DNA from 4 places in the Streptomyces sp. NPDC005648 genome. Region 1 is predicted to be linked to each of the others. Evidence: riboswitches for the same ligand, from Rfam matches in the RefSeq annotation. Region 1 holds a riboswitch; each other region holds the start of a gene.

Region 1 (7,017 bases):
TCCAGCTTGGGCCGCTGATGGGCCAGTACGGCGTCCTCGACGGCGAGGGGATGCAGGCCGAAGATCTCGGCGACCTCGGTGAACTCCGTCTCGGACGGTTCGTGCAGGCCGAGCCAGACGAAGTCGTGGCCGTGCCTGCGCACCCGGCGGACGGCTTCCTCGACGGTGTCCGTCACGGGCTGCCGTACGCCCGCCCGGTAGACGACGCAGTTGACGACCGAGGAGCCGAGCGGTGAGCGGGCGGGGTGGCTGAGGTCCACGCGGCCACGGCCGCTCCGCCCCAGGCGGGCCACTTTGCGCAGGTTGCCGACCATCGACATGCGGAAACCCCCTTCGCCGGGTGCGGACAGTGTGCCAGCAGACGGTGAACGCCGGTCCCGGACCGCGGCGACGGGTACGCCCCGCCGTGGGCCGGGCGGGGCGCGTCAGCCGCCGTCGGCCAGACGGGTGGCCCAGCGCTGTTCGACCTTGGCCAGGCGCCAGTACGCCAGCGCCGCCACCCACACGACCACGAAGAGGCCGACGATGATGTAGCCGACGTTGTCCAGGTCGAGGCCGGCGATCCAGCCGGTGACGGCGTCGGTCAGGGCGAGTTTGTCGTGCAGGACGCCGACGAGTTCGATCGTGCCGATGAAGAAGGCCACGGCGATGGACAGACCGGTGATAGTGAGGTTGTAGAAGACCTTGCGGACCGGGTTGGAGAAGGCCCACTGGTAGGCGAAGTTCATGAAGGTGCCGTCCAGCGTGTCGAACAGGCTCATCCCGGCGGCGAAGAGGAGCGGCAGGCAGAGGATCGCGTACCAGGGCAGGCCGGCCGCCGCGCCGGAACCCGCCATCACCATCAGGGTGACCTCGGTCGCCGTGTCGAAGCCGAGGCCGAACAGGAAACCGAGCGGGAACATCTGGCCGGGGCGGGTGATGGACTTGGTCAGCCGGCCGAGAATGCGGTTCATGAAGCCCCGGGAATCCAGGTGCTGTTCGAGTTCCTTCTCGTCGTACGTCCCCGCCCGCATCGCCCGGAACACCTTCAGGATGCCCAGGAGCGCCACCAGGTTGAGGGCGGCGATGACGTAGAGGAACGAACCGGAGATCGTCGTGCCCAGCACCCCGAGGACCTGGTGGGTGCTGGAGCCCTCGTTCATGATCCGGCCGGCCAGCTGGGTGCCGCCCGCGATGAGGGCGGCGAGGACCACGACCACGCTGGAGTGGCCGAGCGCGAACCAGAACCCCACCGACACCGGCCGTTTGCCGTCCGCCATCAGCTTGCGGGTGGTGTTGTCGATCGCGGCGATGTGGTCCGCGTCGAAGGCGTGCCGCATCCCCAGCGTGTACGCGGTGATACCCAGACCGATGCCGAACGCCTTGGAGCCGACCTCGTAGTGACCCGGGACGACCAGCAGGAACAGGATCCCGAAGGCGACGACATGCAGGGCGACGATCACCGCCATCAGTCCGACGGTCTTGACGGTGTCCTCGCGTCGCCAGCGGAAGGAGGCAGGGACAGGCTCGGTCATGCGGTCACGCTCCAGCACCTCGTGGATCAACTCGTGAAGTGCCGCGGCCGGTCTCCTGGCTGACGGGTCGTACGCTTCCGTCCCGGCCTTCCCATCCGCCTGGCGGCGAACAGTGGCCGTACCCGAATGGGACGGAGACTCCCCGATCACAGTGGCGAGGGCCGCGTCGGTTTCCCACCGACTTCCCGAGCACCACGGCCTGCCCACCGTAGAGGTGCCCTGCGGTCCCTGCATAGCTGCGCAGCCACGCAGGTATGCAAGATCACATCAGGGGCCGTCGCACGGTCCGCCTGCTGAGAGGATGGCCCCATGCACCGCGTCCCCGCCGAGCGCGCCGACCGTCGCACCATCGACGGACACCGGGTCTGCGACGCCATCGCCGCCATCGGCGAACCCGCCCATGTCCGCGCCTGGGCCGAACGGTTCGCCCTCCTCTCGGACCCGGGCCGCCTCGCCCTGCTGCTCGCCCTGCACCGGACGGGCCCCCTCGCCGTCTCCGACCTCGCGATCGCGACCGGCATGAACGACCCGGCCGTCTCCCAGGCCCTGCGCCTGCTGCGAGCCGCCGGGATCGTGGCCGGCGAGAGGGAGGGACGGGTGGTGCGGTACCAGGTGATCGACCCGATAACCGGCAACCTCCTGAACCACTGCCTGGCAGACGGAGAGTGAGCCGCGCGGCCGGGGGGTGGGAGCGGCAGCGGCGGAGGGGTGGCCGCGGCGGGCGGCGGGATGGCCACGGCGGGCGGACGGGTGCGGGGAGGGAGGGGGCGCGGGAAGGGAGCGGGCGCCGGAAAGGGCCGGCCCGGCATGTGGTGGGGGGCGGCGGGCGGGGCGGCGAGCCGTGGGCGCGACGGGCGGTGACTGCGACAAGCGGGCAGCAGCGGCAAGCGGCGGGCGCGACGGGCGGTGACTGCGACGAGCGGGCAGCAGCGGCAAGCGGCGGGCGCGACGGGCGGTGACTGCGACAAGCGGGCAGCAGCGGCAAGCGGCGGGCGCGACGGGCGGGTAGGCGGCAGGTGAAGGCCGATGAGCGGGTGGGCACGGCAAGCGAGCGGTGGGCGGGCCCGGCGAGCGGGGGGGTGGCGTAGGAGCCTTTGGTTGGTGGGGTTGGGCGTCCTCAGACGTGGGTGAGCAGGGCCTCCAGTGGGCGGGGGACGTGGCGGAGGTCCAGGTGGGCGACCAGGGCCTGGGCGTAGAGCGCCTTGCGGCCGCTGTGGGTGCCCATGAAGCGCCGTAGTTGGTGCTCCACGGGGCGTTCCCGCTGGGCGGGCTGGCTCTGGAAGGTACGGAAGGGGCGCGTCTCGCCCTGGGCCTCGATCACCTGACGCACCCCCTCGGGGCCGAGGGCGCGGATCAGCTCGTCCTCCAGGTCGGCGACGCACACATGGAACCCGAGCGCCTCCAGGTCCGCGGGGGTGAGACCGGAGCCGAGCCCGACCCGCTCCAGATGACGCCGGAAGTGCCGCTCCTCGCCGATGTCGCACAGACCCGCCAGCGGGAGGCCGAGTCCCGGAGGGCCGCAGACATCCAGAAAACGCCCGATGTTCGTCGCGCCACCGAGCGGCACCACAGCGGTTCCCTCCGCGCCGAGGTCGCGGCCCCGGCGCGCGGCCAGCGCCTCGAGCGCGACCTGGTCGCTGGTTCCCTCGACGAGGACGATCGTCCGCAGCCTGTCGCCGACCAGTGCCCGCGCCTCCGCGGCGGCCGTGTCAGCGCCCGCCCCACCGGCCGCCCACACGGTCAACGCCCGGCGGAACCGCCCCAATTCGTCCACGAGACCTCGCTTCCCCCACGCCATCCTGGCACTGCCGAGATGCGGTACGCACGCGGGTTTTCCGAGGCCGACACCGACATCCCCCGGCGGGAGCGACCGGCGGGAGCGACCGACACGGTTCACCCGCCGTCCGCTCGCAGTGCCCGGTCGATCTCACCCAGTGCGCCGGTCAGCCGGGGGTGGTCGGCGGCCGGCACCGGCTTGACGAAGAACTCCTCTGCGACCGGACGGCGGTGCGAGGCCACCGGGGGCGGTCGGAACGTCCCCGGTGGCCTCGACGCCGCCATCGGCCCGGCCCGGCTCGGTCCGGCTCGGTCCGGCTCGGTCCCGGCTCAGTCCCGGGTCAGGGTGATGTCCTGGCGGTCGAGCGCGTGGAAGCGGGGCAGGGGCAGGCCGCCCTGGGGGTGCAGCTCCATGATCGTGGCCTCGACGCTCGCGGTGCCGGTCTCCAGGCTCTTCACCGACGGCTTGCCCGAGTTCTGCCAGGGGTGCTCCTGGCCGTCGCAGAGCGCGCTGGTGCCGCCGATGCCCTGGCGGACGTTCGGGTCGGCCTGGCTGACGGAGGAGCTGATGAAGGCCGGGCCGGTGTTGCCCACGCAGCGGTAGGTGCCGGACAGGGTCAGGGTGCCGTCCGCAGCGATGTGCCCGGTGGGGTCGACGGTCACGGTCTCGTACGGGTCCGCGGTGGCCGGCGCGGCCGGGGCGGCGAGCAGGAACAGCGCGGCACCGGCCGCGAGACCCAGGGCTGGGCGGATGAACATCGGAAACCTCCTGAAGGTGGGGCTTCCACTAGGTACCGGGCGGGCGGCCCCGGGGCCGTGATCGTCACTCCTTCGGTGGCGAGTCCGCACCGACGGTCGTGGAACCGTCCGGGTGTTGTCCGCAAGTTGTCACGTTTCCCGCCGGGCCGTTCCGATGAGTTCGCGCCGGGAGGATGGTCTGTTCATCGGGACCGGACGGACGGTCCCGACCCGATGTGGAGGTGCGCAATGTTCTCCTGCCAGGCCTCGTGCCCTTCATCCGCCGGCCACACCCCGCACATCGTCGCGGCCCACCCCGAGCAGGGCTGGAGCCTGCGGTGCGACGGTGCGATCGTCTTCGACGACACCGGTGAGCTGACCGCCGACGGCCGAGTGGTCGCCCCGCTCCGGGTGCCGGCCGAACAGCTGGCGATCGCCGCCTGAGCGGTACCGCGGACCAGGACGGCGCTACGGCAGCACCGCGAAGCCGTCGAGTTCCACCAGCGCCTGTTCGTCCCAGAGGCGTACGACCTCCAGGACCGCCATCGCCGGATAGTCACGGCCTGCCAGTCGCCGCCAGACCCGGCCCAGTTCGGGGGCGTGCGTCCGGTACGCGGCGACGTCGGTGGTGTAGACGGTGACCCGGGCCAGGTCCGAGGGAGTGCCGCCCGCCCCGGCCAGCGCCGTGAGCAGATTGGTCAGGGCCTTCTCGAACTGGGCGGGGAGCGTGTCGCCGGTGACCTTGCCCTCGGGGTCGAGGGCGGTCTGGCCGGCCAGGAAGACGACGCGGGTGCCGGTGGCGACGACCGCGTGGGAGAAACCGGTCGGCGGGGAGAGGGCGGGGGGATTGACGCGCTCGGTGCTCACCGGACCTCCTGACCCGACGACATCCCCTGCTCCCGCTGGGACTTGTACAACTCCTTGGCGATGATGCCCCGTTGGATTTCGCTCGCGCCCTCGTAGATACGCGGGGCGCGGACCTCGCGGTAGAGGTGCTCCAGAAGGTGCCCGCGGCGCAGGGCGCGGGCTCCGTGCAACTGGACGGCGCTGTCGACGACATACTGCGCGGTCTCGGTGGCGAGCAGCTTCGCCATCGCCGCGCGCCCCGGTACACCGGGGGCGCCTTCGTCGTACGCCGTCGCCGCCGCGTACACCATGAGACGGGCCGCCTCGGTGCGCAGGGCCATCTCGGCGACCTGGTGACCGACGGCCTGCAGATCGCTCAACTTGCCGCCGAAGGCGTCCCGTCGGGCGGTGTGGGCGAGGGTGGCGTCCAGCGCGGCCTGTGCCATGCCGACGGCGAAGGCCCCGACGCTGGGCCGGAAGAGGTTGAGGGTGCCCATGGCGACCCGGAAGCCCTGGTCGACCTCGCCGAGCACGTCGTCCGCCGTCACCGGCACGGCGTCGAAGCCGAGGGCGCCGATGGGGTGCGGCGAGAGCATGTCGAGGGGCGTGCCGGTGAGACCGGGCCGGTCGGCGGGGACCAGGAAGGCGGTGACCCCGCGGGCGCCGGCGCCCGGGGTGGTGCGCGCGAAGACGGTGTAGAAGTCGGCCTCGGGGGCGTTGGAGATCCAGCACTTCTCACCGGTCAGACGCCAGCGAGCGAGACCGTCTGGGGCGGCGGCGAGAGAGCCGCCCGCGCCGCCGGCCTCCCCCGGACCACCGCTCTCCCCCGCCCTGCCCCTTGCCCCCGCGCCACCGCTCTCCCCCGCCCCACCGCTTGCCCCCGCGCCACCGCTGTCCCCCGCGCCGACACCCTCCCCCGCCCCACCGCTTGCCCCCGCGCCACCGCTGTCCCCCGCGCCGACACCCTCCCTCGCGCCACCGCCCTCCCCCGCCCCCGTCGGCTCCGCGCGCAGGCCCAGTGCTGCCGCGTCCGATCCCGCGCCCGGCTCGCTCAGGGCGAAGGCCGCCACCGCCGTGCCGTCGGTCACCGCGGGCAGCCAGCGGTCCCGCTGGGACGGGGTGCCGTGGGCGTGGACCGGATGGGCGCCCAGGCCCTGGAGGGCGAGGGCCGTCTCCGCCTCCGTACAGGCATAGGCCAGGGATTCACGCATCAGGCAGAGATCGAGGGCGCCGGAGGTGAACAGCCTTCGCAGCAGCCCGAGCCGACCGAGTTCTGCGACGAGGGGCCGGTTCACCTGGCCCGGTTCGCCCTTCTCGGCCGCCGGGCGCAACCGCTCCGCCGCCATGGTGCGCAGCTCGCCACACCAGGCGATCTGTTCCGGTTCGAGCGAGAATGCGGGCATCGCCGGTCCCCTCTCCGCTGCGTCTCCCGTCGACCGTATCGCGTACCGTTGACTGTCGTCACCAACACGATACGCTCGTTGCGCGAGCCCACCAGAACGCCCACACGGCAAAGGGGGCGCACCGCCATGATCGTCTCGGCCCATGTCGACACCTTCGCCCGCGACCACCTCCCGCCGCGCGAGGAATGGCCCGAGCTCCGCTTCGACCTGCCGGAGCTGCGGTACCCCGATCGGCTGAACTGCGCCGCCGAGCTCCTGACGGGCCCGCCCCCCGACCGGCCGGTCTTCCACACCCCGGCGGGCCCCTCCTGGACGTACGGCGAGCTGCGCGCCCGCGTCGACCGGCTCGCGCACACGCTCACCACCGACCTGGGCGTGGTCCCGGGCAACCGGGTACTGCTGCGCGGCCCGACCACACCATGGCTGGCCGCGTGCTGGCTGGCGGTGCTGAAGGCGGGCGGGGTGGCGGTGACGGTGCTGGCACAGCAGCGGCCGCACGAGCTGGCGGTGATATGTGACATAGCACAGGTCCGCCACGCCCTCTGCGACGTCCGGTCCGTCGACGACCTCGTCAAGGCCGAGATACCCGACCTGCGGATCAGCACCTACGGCGGTGACGCCCCCGACGACCTGCTGCGCCGCCCGGCACCCGGCACCCCGTACCCGGCCGTCGCCACCGCCGCCGACGACGTCGCCCTGATCGCGTTCACCTCGGGCACCACCGGTCGCCCGAAAGGGTG
Region 2 (7,017 bases), on a different contig from region 1:
CGGTGCGGCGGGCGGTTTCCACCAGCTCCGCCCAGGCCCGCTCCTCCTCGGGGAGCGCACGCCTCCCCCTCCCTTCGGGCACATCCCGCACGCCCTCCCGGGCACCCCGCTCGTCACCCTGTTCGCGCCGCAGCTCAGCCATGCCGCGATCCTGCCAAACGCGCCCCCAAGTCGCCTGCGGGCCGGGGCACTTTAGAGCGGAAGCCGCACCTCCGAAAGGTTACGAACATGGATATATCGCCTTGTCATCGTGATTGGCCGGAGATCGGTCGGCATTCGTAGATCTTCCAGTAATCTCCCCGTGTTTTGTCGTGCACGTCGCCATTCCGGGGGGAAACATGGCCCGTGATCGCAAACCGTTCCGCCGCCGCACCCGCGCCGTCGCGGTCCTCGTGGCGGCGATGACCGTCGGAGGCACCGCGGCCACCGAACTGCCGGCGTCCGCCGCGAGCCTGCCGAAAGGACACGACGTCTCCTCGCACCAGAAGAACGTCGACTGGCCGGACGCGAAGGCGAAGGGCGCCAGGTTCGTCTACGTCAAGGCGACCGAGTCCGTCGACTACGCCAGCCCGTACTTCACCCAGCAGTACGACGGCGCCCGCCACGCCGGCATCATCCGCGGGGCGTACCACTTCGCCCTGCCGGACAAGTCGTCGGGCCGGGCGCAGGCGGCGTACTTCGTGAGCCACGGCGGAGGCTGGAAGGCGGACGGCTGGACGCTGCCGCCGGCCCTCGACATCGAATACAACCCGTACGACAAGAAGCACGGCTGCTACGGCATCCGCAAGGCGAGCATGGTCGGCTGGATCCGTTCGTTCAGCGACGAGGTGAGGCGGCTCACCGGCCGCCGTCCGGTGATCTACACGACCGCCCACTGGTGGAACACCTGCACCGGCGGCAGCCGCGCCTTCGCCGCCGACCACGCGCTGTGGATCGCCCGGCACGGCTCGGCGGACGCGGGGGCGCTGCCGAGCGGCTGGTCGTTCTGGACTTTCTGGCAGTACGGCAACAGCGGCAGCCTGCCGGGTGATCAGAATCTCTTCAACGGCTCGCAGGCCCGGCTGCGGAAGTTCGCGCGAGGCTACTGACGAGTCTGGACACCCTGAAGCCCCTCTCAGTTCATCTTCCGTTTACCCAGGTTGCCTACGGTCAACCGACCGATGACTTCGAACGATTGCCTGGGTAAATGGAAAACTTCTCGCTGATCCTCGCGATAGTGGTAATAACCGCTCTCGCGTTCGATTTCACGAACGGTTTCCACGACACCGCCAACGCGATGGCCACGACCATCTCGACCGGCGCACTCAAGCCCAAGGTCGCGGTGGCCATGTCCGCCGCGCTGAACCTGCTGGGCGCCTTTCTCTCCGTGGAGGTCGCCAACACGATCTCCAAGGGTCTCGTCGACGAGACCGGCATCCGTCCCGAGGTCATCTTCGCCGCGTTGGTGGGCGCGATCCTCTGGAACCTGCTGACCTGGCTGGTGGGCCTGCCCTCCAGCTCCTCGCACGCCCTGATGGGCGGTCTGATCGGCGCCACCATCGCCTCGGCCGGCACGGGTGCCGTCCACGGCGACGTCCTCGTCACCAAGGTGCTCATCCCGGCGCTGGCCGCCCCGGTCGTGGCGGGCCTCGCCGCGATGCTGGCGACCCGCCTGTCCTACGTCCTCGGCAGGAAGGCCCACGGCAAGGCGGCCGACAAGGGCTTCCGCGTCGGCCAGATCGCCTCGGCCGGCCTGGTCTCGCTGGCCCACGGCACGAACGACGCGCAGAAGACCATGGGCATCATCACCCTCGCCCTGGTCGCCGGCGGCGCCGTCGCCCCCGACTCGGACCCGCCCACCTGGGTCATCCTCTCCGCCGGTCTCGCCATCGCGCTCGGCACCTGGCTCGGCGGCTGGCGCATCATCCGCACGATGGGCAAGGGCCTGACCGAACTCCAGCCGCAGCAGGGCTTCGCCGCCCAGACCAGCGCGGCCACGGTCATCCTCGCCTCCTCGCACCTCGGCTTCTCCCTCTCCACCACCCACTCGGTCTCCGGTTCGGTGATGGGCGCGGGCCTGGGCCGCAAGGGCGGGGTGGTCCGCTGGTCGACGGCGACCCGGATGCTGGTCGCCTGGGTCCTCACCCTCCCCGCCGCCGCCCTGGTCGGTGCGGGCGCCGAGTCGGTCACCGACCTCGGCGACTGGGGCACGGGTGTGGTCGCGGTCTTCCTGATCGCCTCCAGCGCCGCGATCTGGAAGGTCTCCCGCCGCGAGGTCGTAGACGCGTCCAACGTCAACGACACCGAGGAGCCGCCCGGGGTCGTCACCACGGCGATCGCCGCCGTGACCCCGCCCCCCGCGGGCACGGTCACCGAGGACCTGACGGCCACGATCCCCGCCCCCGCTCCCGTCGCCCCCACCACCGGCACGGAGTCGGCCGCCCCGCCGGCCACCGTCTGAGCCCCGGTACGAAGGAAGAGAAGCAGCATGAAGATCGACTGGGCAGCTCTGGGCTCCGTCTTCGGCGTCAGCCTCGTGGTCACCGTGGGCCTCGTCGCCCTGTTCACCCTGGGCATCATGGGCCTGTCCCGCCGCGAACGGGCGGTGGCCGAGGGCGACTCGGCGCCCCTCGCGGTGGCGGGCGCCTACGTGGCGTTCGCGGGATGCGCGGCGGCGGTGGCGTACGGAATCTCCCTGATCATGAACAAGGCCTGAACCTCATCCGCACCTGGTGCCGGGACGGTGATCCGTCCCGGCACCACGCGTTTACGTGACCACGGCGACCACCTGTGTGTGGGCCTCAGCACACTCTCCCGTCGCAGGTCAACGGCAAGTTGACGGGTCTTCCAACACCGTGGTGGACTGCCGGAGCCATTTACGGCGGCAAGGGAGGAAGCCGGTGCGAGTCCGGCGCGGTCCCGCCACTGTCACCGGGGTAGCCATCCCCGGGAGCCAGGAACTCCCACCGCCGGTCTCGTCGAACCAGGGCGCGGACACCCTGAGTGAGGACATGTCGCCATGCCAGCCTGCCACTTGAGGCACAGCACCGGACCGTTGACCGACCCCACGGCAGGCTGAGCCGATGCGTGCCGATCGCGTCTTCGCGTACGGCGCCGCCGCCGGCCTCCTCGGTGACCGTCTCCTCGGCGATCCGCGCCGCGGACATCCGGTCGCCGTGTTCGGGCGGGCCGCGGGCGCCGTGGAGCGAGCGCTGTGGCGGGACCACCGCGGATGGGGCGCGCTGCACACCGCCGTGTGCGTGGGCGCCGCCGCGGGCCTCGGCGCCGTCGCGGCTTCGGTCGTACGACCCTCCCGTACCGCCTCCGTCGCGCTGACCGCCGCCGCCACCTGGGCCGTTGTCGGCGGCACCTCGCTCGCGCGCGAGGCCCGCGCCATCGGGCGTGCCCTGGAGGCGGGGGACGTCGAGGGGGCACGGGCGCGGCTGCCGCACCTGTGCGGACGCGATCCGCAGGCACTGGACGCGGACGGGATCGCACGGGCCGTCGTGGAGTCCGTCGCCGAGAACACCTCCGACGCGGTCGTGGGAGCGCTGGTGTGGGGCGCCGTGGGTGGTGTGCCGGGGCTGCTCGGCTTCCGGGCGGTGAACACGCTGGACGCGATGGTCGGGCACAAGTCGGCCCGGTACCGGCGCTACGGATGGGCCTCGGCGCGGCTGGACGACGTCGCCGGGTGGCCGGGGGCCCGGTTGACCGCCGTCCTCGCCACGGTCGCGGGCGGTGACCCCCGAGGGGCGGTACGGGCCTGGCGCGTGGACGCCGGCAAACACCCGAGCCCCAACGCCGGGCCCGTGGAGGCGTCGTTCGCGGGCGCGTTGGGCGTACGGCTGGGCGGAACCCTGTCGTACGGGGGGCGGGTCGAGCACCGGCCCGTGCTGAACACCGAGGGACGCGCCGTCGCCGTACCCGACATCGAACGAGCCGTACGGCTCTCCGGGCGCGTCGGTCTGCTGGCGCTCGGCGTCAGCGCCGCCGCGCGGCTCGCAGTGAAGGGACGCAGGTCATGAGCGGTGGTGGTCTTCTCGTCGCCGGTACCACCTCCGACGCCGGCAAGAGTGTCGTCACCGCCGGGATCTGCCGGTGGCTGGTGCGGCAGGGCGTCAAGGTGGCGCCCTTCAAGGCGCAGAACATGTCCCTCAACTCGTTCGTGACGCGCGAGGGCGCCGAGATCGGGCGGGCGCAGGCCATGCAGGCCCAGGCGTGCCGGATCGAGCCGACCGCGCTGATGAATCCCGTGCTGCTCAAGCCCGGCAGCGAGCAGAGCAGCCAGGTCGTGCTGATGGGCAGGCCGGTCGGCGAGCTCAGCGCGCGGGGGTATCACGGCGGGCGGCAGCGGAAGTTGCTCGGGACCGTGCTCGACTGTCTCGCCGAGTTGCGGGGCACGTATGACGCAGTGATCTGTGAAGGGGCGGGTTCCCCCGCCGAGATCAACCTGCGGCGGACCGACATCGTGAACATGGGGATCGCCCGAAACGCGCGGCTTCCCGTGCTCGTCGTCGGTGACATCGACCGCGGCGGGGTCTTCGCCTCCTTCTTCGGGACCGTCGCCCTGCTCTCGTCCGAGGACCAGGAGCTGGTCGCCGGGTTCCTCGTCAACAAGTTCCGGGGGGACGTCGGCCTTCTGGAGCCCGGGCTCGACATGCTGCACGGGCTCACCGGGCGGCGGACGTACGGCGTTCTGCCGTTCCAACACGGGCTGGGCATCGACGAGGAGGACGGGCTGCGGGTCTCGCTTCGGGGCACCGTCCGCGAGTCGAACACCGCCCCGCCCGTCGGCGAGGACGTGCTGCGGGTCGCCGTGTGCGCGATCCCGCTGATGTCCAACTTCACGGACGTGGACGCCCTCGCCGCCGAACCGGGCGTCGTCGTGCGGTTCGTGGACCGGCCGGAGGAACTGGCCGACGCGGACCTGGTGGTGATTCCCGGGACCCGGGGGACCGTCCGGGCGCTGGAGTGGCTGCGGGAGCGGGGGCTCGCGCAGGCGCTGGTGCGCCGGGCGGCCGAGGGGCGGCCCGTGCTGGGCATCTGCGGTGGCTTCCAGGTCCTCGGTGAGCGCATCGAGGACGACGTCGAGTCGCGCGCGGGGCAGGTCGAGGCCCTCGGCGTGCTCCCCGTCCGGGTGCGGTTCGCCCGGGAGAAGACCCTCACCCGGCCGGTGGGCGAGGCCCTCGGCGAGCGGGTCGAGGGGTACGAGATCCATCACGGCGTCGCCTCGGTATCCGACGGGGAGGCCTTCCTCGACGGGTGCCGCGTCGGTCAGACCTGGGGCACCCACTGGCACGGTTCGCTGGAGTCGGACGGCTTCCGGCGGGCGTTTCTGCGCGAGGTGGCGGCCGCCGCGGGCCGCCGGTTCGTGCCGGCCGAGGACACGTCGTTCGCCGCGCTGCGCGAGGAGCAGCTCGACCGGCTCGGCGATCTGATCGAACAGCACGCGGACACGGACGCGCTGTGGCGGCTCATCGAGTCGGGCGCGCCGCAAGGACTGCCTTTCATTCCACCGGGAGCGCCCGCATGAGCACAGTGTTGTTGTTGTCGACCGCCGACACGGATCTGCTGGCCGCCCGGGCCGCGTCCGGCGCCGACTACCGGATCGGCAACCCGATGCGGGTGGACGTGGAGCGGGAGCTGCCCGGTCTCCTCGACGGCGCGGACATCGCCGTCGTACGGCTGCTCGGCGGCAAGCGCGCCTGGGAGGGCGGGCTGGCCGCGCTGAAGGCGTCGGGTGTGCCGACCGTGCTGCTGGGCGGCGAGGCCGTGCCGGACGCGGAGTTGATGGCGGAGTCGTCCGTGCCGGCGGGTGTGGTGGCGGAGGCGCTCAGGTATCTCGTCGAGGGCGGGTCCGCGAACCTCGTGGAGCTCGCGCGGTTCCTGTCCGACACCGTGCTGCTGACCGGTGAGGGGTTCGTCGAACCGCAGAAGATGCCCGAGTACGGGGTGCGCGGTGAGCGGGAGTTCGTCGAGGGACGGCCGACCGTCGGGGTGCTCTTCTACCGGGCCCATGAACTGAGCGGCAACACCGCCTTCGTGGACACCCTGTGCGACGCGATCGAGGCACGGGGCGCCAACGCCCTGCCCGTGTACTGCGGTTCTCTGCGCGGTGCGGACGCCGGGCTGTACGAGATCCTCGGCCGGGCCGACGCCCTGGTCGCCACCGTCCTCGCCGCCGGCGGCACCCACGCCTCGCAGGCCTCGGCCGGCGGTGACGAGGAGGCGTGGGACATCGGGGCGCTGGCCGACCTCGACATCCCTGTGCTGCAAGGCCTCTGCCTCACCTCCTCGTACGCCGCCTGGGACGGGTCGGACGCCGCGCTGTCCCCCATGGACGCGGCGATGCAGGTCGCGATCCCGGAGTTCGACGGGCGGCTGATCACCGTGCCGTTCAGCTTCAAGGAGCAGGGACCGGACGATGTGCCGGTGTACGTCGCCGACCCGGAGCGGGCCGCGCGGGTCGCCGGCATCGCCGTACGGCACGCGCGGCTCGGGTACAAGGCGAACGCCGAGAAGAGGCTGGCGCTGGTCTTCACCGCGTACCCGACCAAGCACTCCCGGGTCGGCAACGCGGTGGGCCTGGACACACCGGCTTCGGCGGTGCGGGTGCTGGACGCGCTGCGGGACGCCGGGTACGTCGTCGAAGGGCATCCCGACAACGGTGACGAGCTGATCCACCGGCTCATCAACGCCGGTGGGCACGACGTGGAGTGGCTCACCGAGGAGCAGCTGGCCGCCGCGCCCGCGCGGGTGCCGCTGGCTGACTACCGGGCCTGGTTCGACACACTCGACCCCGGGCTGCGGGAGGGGATGCTGGAGGCATGGGGTGAGCCGCCGGGCTCGCTCTACGTCGACGGGGACGACATCGTGCTGGCCTCCCTCCAGTTCGGGAACGTCGTCGTGATGATCCAGCCGCCGCGCGGCTTCGGGGAGAACCCGATCGCGATCTACCACGACCCCGACATGCCGCCGTCCCACCACTACATGGCCGCGTACCGCTGGCTGGAGGCTGCGACATCGGAGGGGGGCTTC
Region 3 (7,017 bases), on a different contig from region 1:
GACGACGACGTCTCGTCGGGGAGTTCGAGCTTCGGCTCCTCCTCGGAGCTGCTCGGACCGAAGGTGGCCGGGGTGCCGGTAGGGGCGGTCGGATTCGCGTTGGCGGCCATCGGGTCGGTTCTGACGCTCATCGGGATCGTTCTGCACATCGTGACGACGTCCCGGCGCCGCCGCTTCGAGGATGCCGAGCGGCAGGCGTCCTGGCGGCAGCGGTGAGGAGATGGGGAGCCATGGCCTTCAACATCGGAAACCAGCAGGGCGGCGTGGTCAACAACGTCGCCGGGAACCAGACCGTTCACGGTGACCAGTCGGCCGTCTTCACGGCGGGCGGTCAGGAGGTGCGCGGTCTGGTCCGGGAACTGAGGGCGTCGATCGAGCAGACGCCGTTGCCGCCGGCGATCGAGCCCGAGGTCCGGGCCGAGCTGGACTCCCTGGACGTGGAGGCCGCCCGGCCGGAGCCGGACCGGGAGGCGGTGGCGGGCCGACTCGGCCGGATCACCCGCCTGCTGTCCTCTGCGGGTGCGCTGGCCACGGCCGGCGCCGGGCTGATCGGACCGCTCGGAGCGCTCGCGGGCTGGCTCGGCGCACTCGGCCAGCCGATCCTGCGGCTGATCGCGGGTTGACGGGGGGAGACGGAGGTCGACGCGAAGCAACGGCAGGTCGTGGGTGGCGCCGAGCCGTTCGCCGGACGCAAGCCGTTCGTCGAACGCAAGCCGCTCGCCGGGCGCAACCCGGCGACGAGCCGGGCGCAACCCGGCGACGAGCCGGGCGCAACCCGGCGACGATACGGGTCGTCGAGAGGCAGAGCCTGGAGGACCACAGGCCCACCGCCGCCTCGTCAGCGGCCGCCCGATCCGCCGCTGCCGAACGAGCCACTGCTTCCGTCGCTCCAGCGCGGACGTTCCCTGGACGGGGCCGAACGGGTCGGTGAATTGCCGTGGCCGGGGAGTTCGTGCGGGGTGAGCCGGCGGTCGCCGCGCGGCACCTCGTCGGGTTCGCGGCTCTCCAGGACTTCGCGGACCGGACCCTCGTCCGGCATCCGGGGCTGTTCCTCGGGGCGCGGCGGTGCGGGCTCGCGGCGGCGGATGCGGGCGCCCAGCACGAAGGCGCCGATCAGCACGGCCACGATCACCACACCGGCCGCGACGAGTCCCAGCGCGGCGGCGCTGCCGGCGGCGAAAACCATCGATGCGCTGTTCATGGCGTGCGAGTACCCGGGGCCTCGGTCCGAACACCGTGTTTGACGCGAGAGGCACCGGCTACCCGGACCGCGTGACTACGACGACATCCCAGCAGGAGCTCTTCCGGTTCCTGGAGGACCGGTTCACGTGCGCACAGGCGTGTACCGAGTGTGCGCGGGCGTGTGCCCTGCGCGCGAGCCTCGTGGACCCCGAGGGTACGGAAGAGCAGGAACTCGTACGGCGCAAGGGCATCATGTGCGCGGAGGTGTGCGACGCGACCTGCCGTGTGCTGTCCGAGCAGAACCGCCTGGACGAGGACGGCATCCGTATCCAGGTGGAGTGGTGCCGCACCGTGTGCCTGGAGTCCGCGCACGCCTTCGACCGCCTGGCGGGTGCCCAGGACGGCGCGAAGGCGTGCCGTGAGTGCGCGCAGGCGTGCACGGACTTCCTGGCGACACTGAACTGACGCGGGCGCGCGCCGTGCGGCGCTCCTCCCACGACGTCGCTCAGTCCCCGCCCCCGACCGGCCGGCCGAGCCGTACGTTCCAGCGGTCTGCTCTGCCGGTGAGTTCGACGGCGGTCAGCGGGGGTACGTCCGTGCGCCAGAAGGCGGAGTCGGGGGCGCCCAGGGCCCGTACCACCGCGGCTCGCACCACCTCGGGCTCGACCACGGCCAGGGTGCGGCCCGTGTGCGGCGTCACCGACCCGAGCCACTGAGCCACCCGGTCACAGACCGCCCGTACCGACTCCCCGCCGTGCGGTGCCGCGTCCGGGTCGGAGAGCCAGCGGGCCAGCGCGTCCGGCTCCCGCCCGCCCACCTCCGCCAGGCTCGCCCCGCGCCAGCGGCCCGCGTCCAGCCCGGCCAACTCCGGTACGGGCTCGGCGTCGAGGCCGAGGGCGTCGGCCGTCTCGCGGCAGCGCACCGTCGGGGAGGACCAGGCCCGGCCGGGTGCCGGGAGCGCTCCGGCCGCGGCCCGCGCCTGTCGCAGTCCCGAGGCGTCCAGGGAGCAGCCGTCGTCGAAGCGCGCCTCCCGCAGGGCGGCCGTGATCGCGGGTGAGATCAAGATCACGCGGCTCGTGCGATGTTCGTACGCGGCCCCCATATCGCTCCAAATTCCTCGATCCTACGGAGAGAACGGCTCACCGTGGACGCCTCGCGCGCCCCCGTGCGCTCTTGGCCCCACCCCGGCTTCGCGGTACCGTCGCGGACGATATCGACGATCGATGTCGACGACGGCACAGCGGAAGCCGGTGAGAAGCCGGCACGGTCGCGCCACTGTATGCCGGGCCGCCCACACCCTGGGGCGGGCCCGGTGAGTCAGACCCGCCCCGTCGTCCTGTGCACCACCGAGACGGGACGCGAGTTCCCCAGGAGGGCCTGCCATGGCGCAGTCTGTCGCTCAGCCGACCACCACCCCCACCGCCGTACCGGAGAAGCTGCCGATCGGCGCGATCGTCCCCTGGGCGGTCTTCTTCGGCATCCTGATGCTGGTCCTGCTCTACTTCGTCGGCGCGGAACAGGGCGCCACCTCCGTGATGAGCGGATCCGACGTCCACGAGTGGGTGCACGACGCCCGCCATCTGCTCGGCTTCCCCTGCCACTGACGGCGCCCGGGAAGACGTACGAGCCCATGAACTCCACAACCGTCCGCAACCTCCTGGTGCGCGGCATGCTCGCGGGACTCGCCGCGGGCCTGCTCGCCCTGGTCGTCGCCCGCTTCCTCGGTGAACCGCGCGTCGACGCGGCCATCGCCTACGAGGACACCCACACGCACGAGCACGGCATGGAGGTCGTCAGCCGCACGATGCAGTCCACCGCGGGCCTGGCCACCGGTGTCCTCGTCTACGGCGTCGCGTTCGGCGGCATCGCCGCCCTCGCGTACTGCTTCGCCCTGGGCCGTGTCGGCCGCTTCGGACCGCGTGCGAGCGCGCTGCTCCTGGCGGCCGCGGGCCTGATCGCCGTCTATGTCGTGCCGTTCCTGAAGTACCCGGCCAACCCGCCGGCCGTCGGCGACCCCGACACCATCGGCAGGCGCACCACGCTGTACTTCCTCATGGTGGCGCTGAGCGTGCTGCTCGCGATCGCCGCCGTGATCCTCGGCAAGCGCCTGGCACCCCGGCTGGGCAACTGGAACGCCACGCTCGCCGCCGGGGCGTTCCTCGTCCTCGCCGTCGGGCTCGCCTACGCGTTCCTGCCGTCCTTCGACGAGGTGCCGAAGACCTTCCCGGCCACCCTGCTCTGGCAGTTCCGGCTGGCGGCCCTCGCCGTCCAGCTGACCCTGTGGACCTCCTTCGGGCTGCTCTTCGGGCTGCTCGCGGAGCGGGTGCTCGCCCCCGAACGGGCGCGAACCACCGGCGTCACACAGGCAACTCCGGTCGCACACTGAGCACATGACCGGAACAGGGCCCCCGGAATCCGCCGTGGCGATCCGGGGGCCCTTTCCCGTCCCTCGCCATTCCCAATTTCTGGAACACGTTCTACCGTGTGCGCCGTCAGGACCGGCCTGGGATGCCTGGAGGCGCCGTGCACCTCGAATACACGCCCGAGCAGCAGCGGTTGCGCACCGAACTGCGCGCCTACTTCGCCGAGCTGGTGCCCGACAACGCCTACGCCCGGCACGGCGACCCCGCCGCGCAGAAGCGCTTCTACCGCGAGACCATCCGGCGCCTGGGCACGGACGGCTGGCTCGGCGTGGGCTGGCCGAAGGAGTACGGCGGCCGCGGGCTCACGGCGATGGAGCAGTTCATCTTCTTCGACGAGGCCGCCCAGGCCGGTGTTCCGCTGCCGCTGATGGCGCTCAACACCGTCGGCCCGACGATCATGCAGTTCGGCACGGACGAGCAGAAGGCGTACTTCCTGCCCAAGGTCCTCTCCGGCGAGATCGACTTCGCCATCGGCTACAGCGAGCCGGATGCCGGCACCGACCTGGCGTCCCTGAAGACGCGCGCGGTGCGGGACGGCGACGAGTACGTGGTCAACGGGCAGAAGATCTGGACGACCAACGGCGACACCGCGGACTGGGTGTGGCTGGCCACCCGCACCGACCCGGACGCCCCGCCGCACAAGGGCATCACCATGCTGCTGGTCCCCACCAGCGACCCGGGCTACTCCTGCACCGTCATCACCACCCTCGCCTCGCACGACACCACGGCCAGCTACTACGAGGACGTCCGCGTCCCCGTCTCCCGCCGCGTCGGCGCCGAGAACCAGGGCTGGCGGCTGATCACCAACCAGCTCAACCACGAGCGCGTCACCCTCGCCGCCCACGGCACCATGGCCATCCGCGCCCTGCACGACGTCCAGCGCTGGGCCATGGAAACCAAACTCGCCGACGGCCGCCGGGTGATCGACCTGCCCTGGGTGCGCCGCCTCCTCGCCCGGACCCATGTGAGGCTCGACGCGATGAAGCTCCTCAACTGGCAGATGGTGAACGCGGTCCAGAACGGCACCCTGACCCCGCAGGACGCCTCCGCCGTCAAGGTCTACGGCTCCGAGGCCCGCCGCGACGCCTACGCCTGGCTGATGGAGATCGTCGGCGCCGCGGGGGAGCTGAAGGAGGGCTCGGCCGGCACGGTGCTCCACGGCGAACTGGAGCGCGGCTACCGCTCGGCCGTCATCTTCACCTTCGGCGGCGGCAACAACGAGATCCAGCGGGAGATCATCTCGTGGATCGGTCTGGGGATGCCTCGGGTACGGCGTTAGCCTGCCTGTGACGAGGATCTTCGTCCTCCGGTGCCGGAAGCGCTGATGTGCGGCCTTGTGCGTCGAGCGGATGGGCATACGCGACGCGCGTGATCGCGGATGACCGGTGTGGACCCGCGTGTGCCGGCGCGCACTCCGGGCAGGCGAGCGGTTTGCTCATACTCCCGAGCCTCCCCGCACCGTTCAACGCCGGATGGGCTGAGGAGGAAGAGCGGCTACGGCCGAATCCAGGAAGGCCCGTCAACGCGGCGGGGGCTGCCACGGCGGCCAGCTCGACCCGGCCAGTGCGGCGTTCCCGGGGCCGCCACCCCCACGAACGTTGTGGCCGGCCACCGCATGCAACGGCCCACCCAACGAAAGGCGTCACTATGTCCGCCACCACCCTGGACATCGCAAGGCCAAGACCTCGATCCTCTGCTCGATGCACAGCGGGGCCGTGGGTGAGATCTCGCAGCCCGGCGGTCCCGTCTACGGCATCGAGCACAGCAACGGCGGTCTGATCTCCTTCGGCGGCGGGCTGCCGATCGTGGACGCGGACGGCCACGTGGCCGGGGCTGTCGGCGTCTCCGGTGGCACCGGGGGCCGCCGTGGCGCCGGACGGGCGCCCTTCGTCATGCGAGCCATGCGGACTCCTTGTGACGTATGCGGGGGAAGACGTCCGAGTGGCCCGCGACAGCGGACGTGCCCGTGGTGCCGGGTGCGGCCGAGTGCCCCAGGTGCCGGTGCACGAAGTGGATGGCCATCGCGCCCTCGCCGACCGCGGAGGCCACCCGCTTCACCGAGCCGCTGCGGACGTCCCCCACCGCGAAGACCCCGGGCAGGCCGGCCTCCAGGGTCATGCACGAGCGCCCGCGACCGTGCCACACCTCGGGGTGGGCGCAGGCTTCCTGGGCCTCCGGCCCGGTGAGGACGAAGCCGCGGGAGTCGAGGGCGACGGTGCCGGCGAGCCACTCGGTGTGAGGTTCGGCGCCGGTGAAGACGAACAGGCTCCGTGCCGCGAGGCGGCGGTGCACGCCCGTGCGGTTGTCGACCACGTCGAGCTCCTCCAGCACCTGCTGGCCGATGACCTCGGTGACCTCGGTGTGCAGCATGACCTCCACCCGCGGATGGCGCTCGACCTGGTCGATCAGGTAGCGGGACATGTTGGCCTCAAGGCCGGCTCCTCGGACCAGCAGGTGCACCTTCGGCGCGTACCCGGCGAGGAACAGCACCGCCTGGCCCGCCGAGTTGCCTCCGCCGACGACGGCCACCGGGTCGGTGCGGCACTGCTGGGCCTCGTAGACGGTCGCGGAGTAGTGCACGCTCGTGCCCTCCAGGCGTTCGATGCCGGGCACCTGGAGCCGGCGGTAGCGGGCGCCCATGGCCAGGACGACGGCGCGGGCGGCGATCTCACTGCCGTCGGCGAACGCCACCACGTAGTGGTCCTCGTCCTTGGCATGGAGACCGGTCGCCTCCAGCGGAAGGCTGATCCCGGCGCCGAACTTGTCGGCCTGGAGCACGGCGCGTTCGGTGAGTTCGGCGCCGGAGATGCCGGAGGGGAAGCCGAGCAGATTCTCGATGCGGGACGACGTGCCGGCCTGGCCGCCGGTGGCCATCGCCTCCGCCACCGTGGTGCCCAGGCCCTCGGAGGCGGCGTACACCGCGGCAGCGAGGCCGGCGGGCCCGGAGCCTACGATGAGGACGTCCCCGTGACGGTTTCCGGCGGGTAGTGACGGCAGGCCGATGAGCCGGGCCAGTTCCGCGTTGCTGGGGTTGCGCAGCAGGGTGGTGTCCCGCCAGATGACGAGTGGTGTCTCCGCCGGGCCGACGCCGAAGCGGCGCAGCAGCTCCTCGGCCTCCTCGTCGGTCTCCAGGTCGATCCAGCGGTGCGGCAGCCGGTTGCGGACGGCGAACTCGCGCAGCCGTCTGGTGTCGGGGGAGTAGCGCGAGCCGATGATGCGGAAGCCGGCGCCCTGTCCGACGAGCAGCGCGCGACGGCCCAGACAGGCGCGCAGCACGGTGTCCCCGATGGTGGAGTCCTGGGACACCAGGTGGCGCAACCGGTCCAGGGAGACGACGAGGACCTCGCCCGGCTCCCTGGCGACAGCGGTGTAGAAGGCCACTTGTCCGTACAGCAGGCCGAGTTCGCCGATG
Region 4 (7,017 bases), on a different contig from region 1:
CTCGCCGCCGAGTTCGACACCTCCCGCACGACCGTGCGCCAGGCGCTCCAGGAGCTGGTCGTCGAGGGCCGGCTCGAACGCATCCAGGGCAAGGGCACCTTCGTCGCCAAGCCGAAGGTCTCCCAGGCGCTCCAACTCACCTCGTACACCGAGGACATGCGCGCCCAGGGCCTGGAGCCGACCTCGCAGCTCCTCGACATCGGCTACATCACGGCCGACGACCGCCTCGCCGAGTTGCTCGACATCACCGCCGGCGGCCGGGTGCTGCGCATCGAGCGCCTGCGCATGGCCAACGCCGAGCCGATGGCCATCGAGACGACCCACCTCAGCGCCAAGCGCTTCCCGGCCCTGCGCCGCTCCCTGGTCAAGTACACGTCCCTCTACACGGCGTTGGCCGAGGTCTACGACGTCCACCTGGCCGAGGCCGAGGAGACCATCGAGACCTCCCTGGCCACCCCCCGCGAGGCCGGCCTCCTCGGCACCGACGTGGGCCTGCCGATGCTGATGCTCTCCCGCCACTCCTTCGACAAGACGGGCGAGCCGGTGGAGTGGGTGCGGTCGGTGTACCGGGGGGACCGCTACAAGTTCGTGGCCCGGCTCAAGCGACCGCAGGACTAGCGACGCTTCGGGGGGGGCCGTGGCGGGCCGTGCCGTGGCGGCGCGTTGCGGTGGCCGCGTGTCCGTCCCCCCAACCGCCGCCGTCCGGGCCCTCGTTGCGCCGATCGGTGCGGCGGGCCACCGGTCGTTGACACCGATGTCGGACCTTCACGGAATCGACATACCGATATACGGACGAGGTCTTCCGTCCCCATGACGCCGTGACCTACATTGCCTGCGCGTTACACACGTGAACACAGGCGATCGCGAGGGGACGGAGCCGCCGTATGTCCGAAGTGCCTGAAGTGAGACCGCCGATGGTGACCCCGGTCCGAGTGATCATCGCCGTATGCCTGATCGCGCCCTTCGTGGCCATGCTCTGGGTCGGCTCCTACGCCAGAACCGACCCGACGCTCATCGGCGTCCCGTTCTTCTACTGGTACCAGATGCTCTGGGTGCTGATCTCCACGGCGCTGACCATGACCGCCTACAAGCTGTGGCAGCGTGACCAGCGCGCCCGCAAGGGGGGTGCGGGCAAGTGAAGGACGGTGTGAACGGCGTCGCGCTCGGCGTCTTCATCTTCTTCTTCCTGGCCGTCACGGTCATGGGCTTCGTGGCCGCGCGCTGGCGCAAGGCCGAGAACGAGCACTCGCTCGACGAATGGGGCCTGGGCGGACGGTCGTTCGGCACCTGGATCACCTGGTTCCTGCTGGGCGGCGACCTGTACACGGCGTACACCTTCGTCGCGGTCCCCGCGGTGATCTACGCGGCGGGCGCGGCCGGCTTCTTCGCGGTGCCCTACACGATCCTCGTCTACCCGCTGATCTTCACCTTCCTGCCCCGCCTCTGGTCGGTCTCGCACCGCCACGGGTATGTCACCACCTCGGACTTCGTACGCGGCCGGTTCGGTTCGAAGGGGCTGTCCCTCGCCGTGGCGCTGACCGGCATCCTCGCGACGATGCCGTACATCGCGCTCCAGCTGGTGGGCATCCAGGCCGTGCTGGACGTCATGGGCATCGGCGGCAGCGCGGGCTCCAACTGGTTCGTGAAGGACCTGCCGCTGCTGATCGCCTTCGGCGTGCTGGCGGCCTACACCTACTCCTCCGGCCTGCGCGCCCCGGCCCTGATCGCGTTCGTCAAGGACACGCTGATCTACATCGTCATCGCGGTGGCGATCATCTACATCCCGATCAAGCTGGGCGGCTTCGACGACATCTTCGCCTCGGCGAACGAGAAGTTCACCAAGGCGGGCGCGGGCGCCCTGGTCTCCCCGCCGGCGGCCCAGTGGACGTACGCCACCCTGGCGTTGGGCTCCGCGCTGGCGCTCTTCATGTACCCGCACTCGATCACCGCGACGCTCTCCTCGAAGAGCCGCGAGGTGATCCGCCGCAACACCACGATCCTGCCGCTGTACTCGCTGATGCTGGGGCTGCTCGCGCTCCTCGGCTTCATGGCGATCAAGAGCGGGGTGTCCGTCACCAACCCCCAGCTGGCGATCCCCCAGCTCTTCGAGAACATGTTCCCGAGCTGGTTCGCGGGCGTGGCCTTCGCGGCGATCGGCATCGGGGCGCTGGTCCCGGCGGCGATCATGTCGATCGCGGCCGCGAACCTCTTCACCCGCAACATCTACAAGGACTTCATCAAGCCGGACGCGACGCCGGAGCAGGAGACCAAGGTCTCCAAGCTGGTCTCGCTGCTGGTGAAGGTCGGTGCGCTGGTCTTCGTCCTCACCATGGACAAGACGGTCGCCATCAACTTCCAGCTCCTGGGCGGCATCTGGATCCTGCAGACCTTCCCGGCCCTGGTCGGCGGCCTGTTCACCCGCTGGTTCCACCGCTGGGCGCTGCTCGCCGGCTGGGCGGTCGGCATGGTCTACGGCACGGTGGCCGCGTACAACGTCGCGTCCCCGACCAACCCCGGCCAGAAGCACTTCGGCGGCTCCAACGCCGAGATCCCCGGCCTCGGCGAGATGGGCTACATCGGCCTGACCGCGTTCACGCTGAACGTGGCGGTGACCGTGGTCCTGACCTTCGCCCTGAAGGCGCTGAAGGCTCCCGAGGGCGTCGACGAGACCAAGCCGTCCGACTACACGGCGGACGCGGGCGACCCGGGGGTGGAGGTGGAGCTGCCACCGGCGACGGCGGGCGCCTCCCACTAGGGCGTGTCGCGAAAGCCCCGCCTGCCGACGGGCCGCCGGAGTCGTCCGGCGGCCCGTTGTCGTATCCGTCCGGCACACTCGGGTTCATGGACATCGTGATCCGGCCGGTGGAACCCACCGAATACGACGAGATCGGCGAGATCACCGCTCAGGCCTACCTCCAGGACGGCCTCCTGGCCTTCGGTGACAGCGACTGGTACCTGGACGAGCTGCGGAACGTGGCCAAGCGCGCCGCCGCCGCGGAAGTGCTCGTGGCCACCCTGGACGGCCGGCTGCTCGGCACCGTCACCCATGTCCCCGCCGGCGGCCCGATGGCCGACCTCGCCGGCCCCGGCGAGGCGGAGATCCGCATGCTCGCCGTGGCCGGGGCGGCTCGGGGCCGCGGCGCCGGAGAGGCCCTCGTGCGTGCCTGCGTCGACCGGGCGAAGGCCGCCCCCGGCTGCACCGGAGTCGTCCTGTCCACCCAGCCGGTCATGCGCGCCGCCCACCGCATCTACGGACGCCTCGGCTTCGTCCGCGCCCCCGAGCGCGACTGGCGGCCGATCCCCGGTGACGACTTCACCCTCATCACCTATCAGTTGACGTTCTGACACGCTCCGAAGTCACCGCGACACAACATCTGGGGCCACTCCCGTCAGCCGGCACAACATGTATGCTCATGCTCGCTGTCGCCGCAGGGGAATCCGGTGCGAATCCGGAACTGTCCCGCAACGGTGTACTTGTGCATGTCCGTTCCCCCGAACCGTCCTGCACAGGCGTGAGTCCGAGGACCTGCCGACAGTGCGCCCGGCCATCCGGCCCGGGCGCCTGACGTCCGGGCCTCGTGGAATGGGCCGGTGGACGCGACGCGCCGTGCGCTCGTGAGCTGCCCCCTGCCCTCCCAAGGCCCCGTGCCGAGCGAGGGAGAGCCCCACGTGACCATCGCGCCAGCCGAACCGGCTTCAGCGACCACGACCGCGACCACGACCGCCCCTGTGGACGAGGACGGTCCCGAAGCCGCCCTGCTGCGGACCCTGACCGAGCTGACCGCCGACCTCCCCGACACCGACCCGGGCCGGGTCGCCGCGGCGGCGCTGCGCGGCCGGTCCGCGCACGCGGACGAGGCGGAGTTGCGCGAGCTGGCCACGGAGGCCGCCGCCGGGCTCATCTCCGAGGACCCCGCCTACAGCAGGCTGGCCGCCCGGCTCCTGACGATCGGCATCGCCGCCGAGGCCGCCTCCCAGGGCGTCACGTCCTTCACCGAGTCCGTCGCCGTCGGCCACCGCGAGGGGCTCGTCGCCGACCGCACGGCGGAGTTCGTGCGCGTCCACGCCGACCGCCTGGACGCGCTGATCGACCGCCGGGCCGACGACCGCTTCGGCTACTTCGGCCTGCGCACCCTGCACAGCCGCTACCTGCTGCGCCACCCGATCACCCGCAAGGTGATCGAGACGCCCCAGCACTTCATGCTCCGGGTGGCGAGCGGTCTCGCCGAGGACACCGGGTCCGGCGCGGAGGCGGGCTCCCGCGCCGTCGACGAGGTGGCCGACCTCTACGGCCTGATGAGCCGCCTCGACTACCTCCCCTCCTCCCCCACCCTCTTCAACTCCGGCACCCGGCACCCCCAGATGTCGTCCTGCTACCTCCTCGACTCACCCCGGGACGAGCTGGACTCCATCTACGACCGCTACCACCAGGTCGCCCGTCTCTCGAAGCACGCCGGCGGCATCGGCATCGCCTACTCCCGCATCCGCGCCCGGGGTTCACTGATCCGCGGCACCAACGGGCACTCCAACGGCATCGTCCCGTTCCTCAAGACCCTCGACGCCTCGGTCGCCGCGGTGAACCAGGGCGGCCGGCGCAAGGGTGCCGCCGCGGTCTACCTGGAGACCTGGCACTCCGACATCGAGGAGTTCCTGGAACTGCGCGACAACACCGGTGAGGACGCCCGCCGTACGCACAACCTGAACCTTGCGCACTGGATCCCGGACGAGTTCATGCGCCGGGTCGACGCCGACGAGCAGTGGAGCCTCTTCTCCCCCGCCGACGTACCGGAGCTGACGGACCTGTGGGGCGAGGAGTTCGACACGGCGTACCGCCGGGCGGAGGCCGCGGGTCTGGCCCGTAGGACCATCGCCGCCCGTGACCTCTACGGCCGTATGATGCGCACCCTCGCACAGACCGGCAACGGCTGGATGACCTTCAAGGACGCCGCCAACCGCACCGCGAACCAGACCGCCGAACCCGGCCATGTCATCCACTCCTCCAACCTGTGCACGGAGATCCTGGAGGTCACGGACGACGGGGAGACGGCGGTCTGCAACCTGGGCTCGGTGAACCTGGGAGCGTTCGTGTCCGGTCAGGACATCGACTGGGAGCGGCTGGACGCGACGGTCCGCACCGCCGTCACCTTCCTCGACCGCGTGGTCGACATCAACTTCTACCCGACCGAGCAGGCGGGCCGGTCGAACGCGCGCTGGCGCCCCGTCGGCCTCGGCGCGATGGGCCTCCAGGACGTCTTCTTCAAGCTGCGCCTGCCCTTCGACTCCCCCGAGGCCAAGGCGCTCTCCAGCCGTGTCGCCGAGCGGATCATGCTCGCCGCGTACGAGGCCTCCGCCGACCTGGCCGAGCGCGCCGGCCCCCTCCCGGCCTGGGAGAAGACCCGTACCGCCCGGGGCGTCCTGCACCCCGACCACTACGCCACCGAGCCCACCTGGCCGGACCGCTGGGCGGCACTGCGCCGCCGTGTCGCCGAAGTGGGGCTGCGCAACAGCCTGTTGCTGGCGATCGCGCCGACGGCCACCATCGCCTCCATCGCGGGCGTCTACGAGTGCATCGAGCCGCAGGTCTCCAACCTCTTCAAGCGCGAGACCCTCTCCGGCGAGTTCCTCCAGGTCAACTCCTATCTGGTGCGGGACCTCAAGGAGCTCGGCGTCTGGGACGCCCGCACCCGTGAGGCGCTGCGGGAGGCGAACGGCTCGGTCCAGGAGCTCGCCTGGATCCCGGCGGACGTACGGGCGCTGTACCGCACGGCGTGGGAGATCCCGCAGCGTGCCCTGATCGACATGGCGGCGGCCCGCACCCCGTACCTCGACCAGTCCCAGTCCCTGAACCTGTTCCTGGAGACCCCGACCATCGGCAAGCTCTCGTCGATGTACGCGTACGCCTGGAAGCAGGGCCTGAAGACGACGTACTACCTGCGCTCGCGCCCGGCGACCAGGATCGCCCGCGCGGCCCGGGCGACCGTCCCGCCGCCGCAGGTGACGTCGGAGGAAGCCGTCGCCTGTTCCCTGGAAAACCCCGAGTCCTGCGAGGCCTGCCAGTGATGCCCAGCAACCAGAACCTTCTCGACCCCGGCTTCGAGCTCACCCTGAGGCCCATGCGCTACCCGGACTTCTACGAGCGCTACCGGGACGCCATCAAGAACACCTGGACGGTGGAGGAGGTCGACCTCCACTCCGACGTCTCCGACCTGGCGAAGCTGACGCCGGGCGAGCAGCACCTGATCGGGCGCCTGGTGGCCTTCTTCGCGACCGGCGACTCGATCGTGGCGAACAACCTGGTGCTGACGCTGTACAAGCACATCAACTCCCCCGAGGCCAGGCTCTATCTGAGCCGCCAGCTGTTCGAGGAGGCCGTCCACGTCCAGTTCTATCTGACCCTGCTGGACACCTATCTCCCCGACCCGGACGACCGCGCCGCGGCCTTCGCCGCGGTCGAGAACATCCCCTCCATCCGTGAGAAGGCCGAGTTCTGCTTCAGGTGGATCGACTCGGTCGAGAAGCTGGACCGCCTGGAGTCCAGGGCCGACCGCCGTCGCTTCCTCCTCAACCTGATCTGCTTCGCGGCCTGCATCGAGGGCCTGTTCTTCTACGGCGCCTTCGCCTACGTCTACTGGTTCCGCAGCCGGGGCCTGCTGCACGGTCTGGCCACCGGCACCAACTGGGTGTTCCGCGACGAGACCATGCACATGAGCTTCGCCTTCGACGTGGTCGACACCGTCCGCAAGGAGGAGCCGGACCTCTTCGACGAGCGGCTGCGGCAGGAGGTGACGGACATGCTGAGGGAGGCGGTCGAGGCCGAGCTGCAGTTCGGGCGCGATCTGTGCGGTGACGGGCTGCCCGGCATGAACACCGAGTCGATGCGGCAGTACCTGGAGTGCGTGGCCGACCAGCGCCTCACCCGGCTGGGCTTCGCCCCGGTGTACGGCTCCGAGAACCCCTTCTCCTTCATGGAGTTGCAGGGGGTCCAGGAACTGACCAACTTCTTCGAGCGCCGCCCCT

The links. Region 1 has a riboswitch for cobalamin ahead of ABZT17_RS33110 (HoxN/HupN/NixA family nickel/cobalt transporter). Riboswitches for the same ligand answer to the same signal wherever they lie in the genome.
Region 2: linked by a shared signal. The riboswitch ahead of ABZT17_RS13490 (cobalamin biosynthesis protein) and the one ahead of ABZT17_RS33110 (HoxN/HupN/NixA family nickel/cobalt transporter) in region 1 are both predicted to bind cobalamin.
Region 3: linked by a shared signal. The riboswitch ahead of ABZT17_RS36785 (CbtB domain-containing protein) and the one ahead of ABZT17_RS33110 (HoxN/HupN/NixA family nickel/cobalt transporter) in region 1 are both predicted to bind cobalamin.
Region 4: linked by a shared signal. The riboswitch ahead of ABZT17_RS25860 (ribonucleoside-diphosphate reductase subunit alpha) and the one ahead of ABZT17_RS33110 (HoxN/HupN/NixA family nickel/cobalt transporter) in region 1 are both predicted to bind cobalamin.

What each region holds. Positions count from the first base shown of each region.
Region 1 is NZ_JBEXCS010000075.1:39,873-46,889, reverse strand. It holds gene ABZT17_RS33115 (magnesium and cobalt transport protein CorA) at 1-320, opposite strand, end outside; gene ABZT17_RS33110 (HoxN/HupN/NixA family nickel/cobalt transporter) at 426-1,514, opposite strand; cobalamin riboswitch at 1,542-1,740, opposite strand; gene ABZT17_RS33105 (metalloregulator ArsR/SmtB family transcription factor) at 1,824-2,183, shown strand; gene ABZT17_RS33100 (TOPRIM nucleotidyl transferase/hydrolase domain-containing protein) at 2,632-3,288, opposite strand; gene ABZT17_RS33095 (hypothetical protein) at 3,408-3,533, opposite strand; gene ABZT17_RS33090 (DUF6299 family protein) at 3,621-4,049, opposite strand; gene ABZT17_RS33085 (DUF5999 family protein) at 4,278-4,472, shown strand; gene ABZT17_RS33080 (Rid family hydrolase) at 4,497-4,895, opposite strand; gene ABZT17_RS33075 (acyl-CoA dehydrogenase) at 4,892-6,277, opposite strand; gene ABZT17_RS33070 (AMP-binding protein) at 6,404-7,017, shown strand, end outside.
Region 2 is NZ_JBEXCS010000018.1:57,275-64,291, reverse strand. It holds gene ABZT17_RS13510 (class II aldolase/adducin family protein) at 1-142, opposite strand, end outside; gene ABZT17_RS13505 (lysozyme) at 339-1,088, shown strand; gene ABZT17_RS13500 (inorganic phosphate transporter) at 1,187-2,440, shown strand; gene ABZT17_RS13495 (hypothetical protein) at 2,468-2,695, shown strand; cobalamin riboswitch at 2,822-2,962, shown strand; gene ABZT17_RS13490 (cobalamin biosynthesis protein) at 3,063-4,004, shown strand; gene ABZT17_RS13485 (cobyric acid synthase) at 4,001-5,512, shown strand; gene cobN (cobaltochelatase subunit CobN) at 5,509-7,017, shown strand, end outside.
Region 3 is NZ_JBEXCS010000095.1:2,675-9,691, reverse strand. It holds gene ABZT17_RS36810 (FHA domain-containing protein) at 1-216, shown strand, start outside; gene ABZT17_RS36805 (hypothetical protein) at 231-623, shown strand; gene ABZT17_RS36800 (DUF6479 family protein) at 839-1,201, opposite strand; gene ABZT17_RS36795 (ferredoxin) at 1,273-1,647, shown strand; gene ABZT17_RS36790 (histidine phosphatase family protein) at 1,688-2,284, opposite strand; cobalamin riboswitch at 2,389-2,528, shown strand; gene ABZT17_RS36785 (CbtB domain-containing protein) at 2,565-2,786, shown strand; gene ABZT17_RS36780 (CbtA family protein) at 2,813-3,568, shown strand; gene ABZT17_RS36775 (acyl-CoA dehydrogenase family protein) at 3,706-4,884, shown strand; partial or broken gene ABZT17_RS36770 (heme-binding protein) at 5,204-5,452, shown strand; gene ABZT17_RS36765 (FAD-dependent oxidoreductase) at 5,496-7,017, opposite strand, start outside.
Region 4 is NZ_JBEXCS010000048.1:42,803-49,819, reverse strand. It holds gene ABZT17_RS25880 (GntR family transcriptional regulator) at 1-618, shown strand, start outside; gene ABZT17_RS25875 (DUF3311 domain-containing protein) at 885-1,139, shown strand; gene mctP (monocarboxylate uptake permease MctP) at 1,136-2,755, shown strand; gene ABZT17_RS25865 (GNAT family N-acetyltransferase) at 2,842-3,345, shown strand; cobalamin riboswitch at 3,401-3,549, shown strand; gene ABZT17_RS25860 (ribonucleoside-diphosphate reductase subunit alpha) at 3,670-6,060, shown strand; gene ABZT17_RS25855 (ribonucleotide-diphosphate reductase subunit beta) at 6,060-7,017, shown strand, end outside.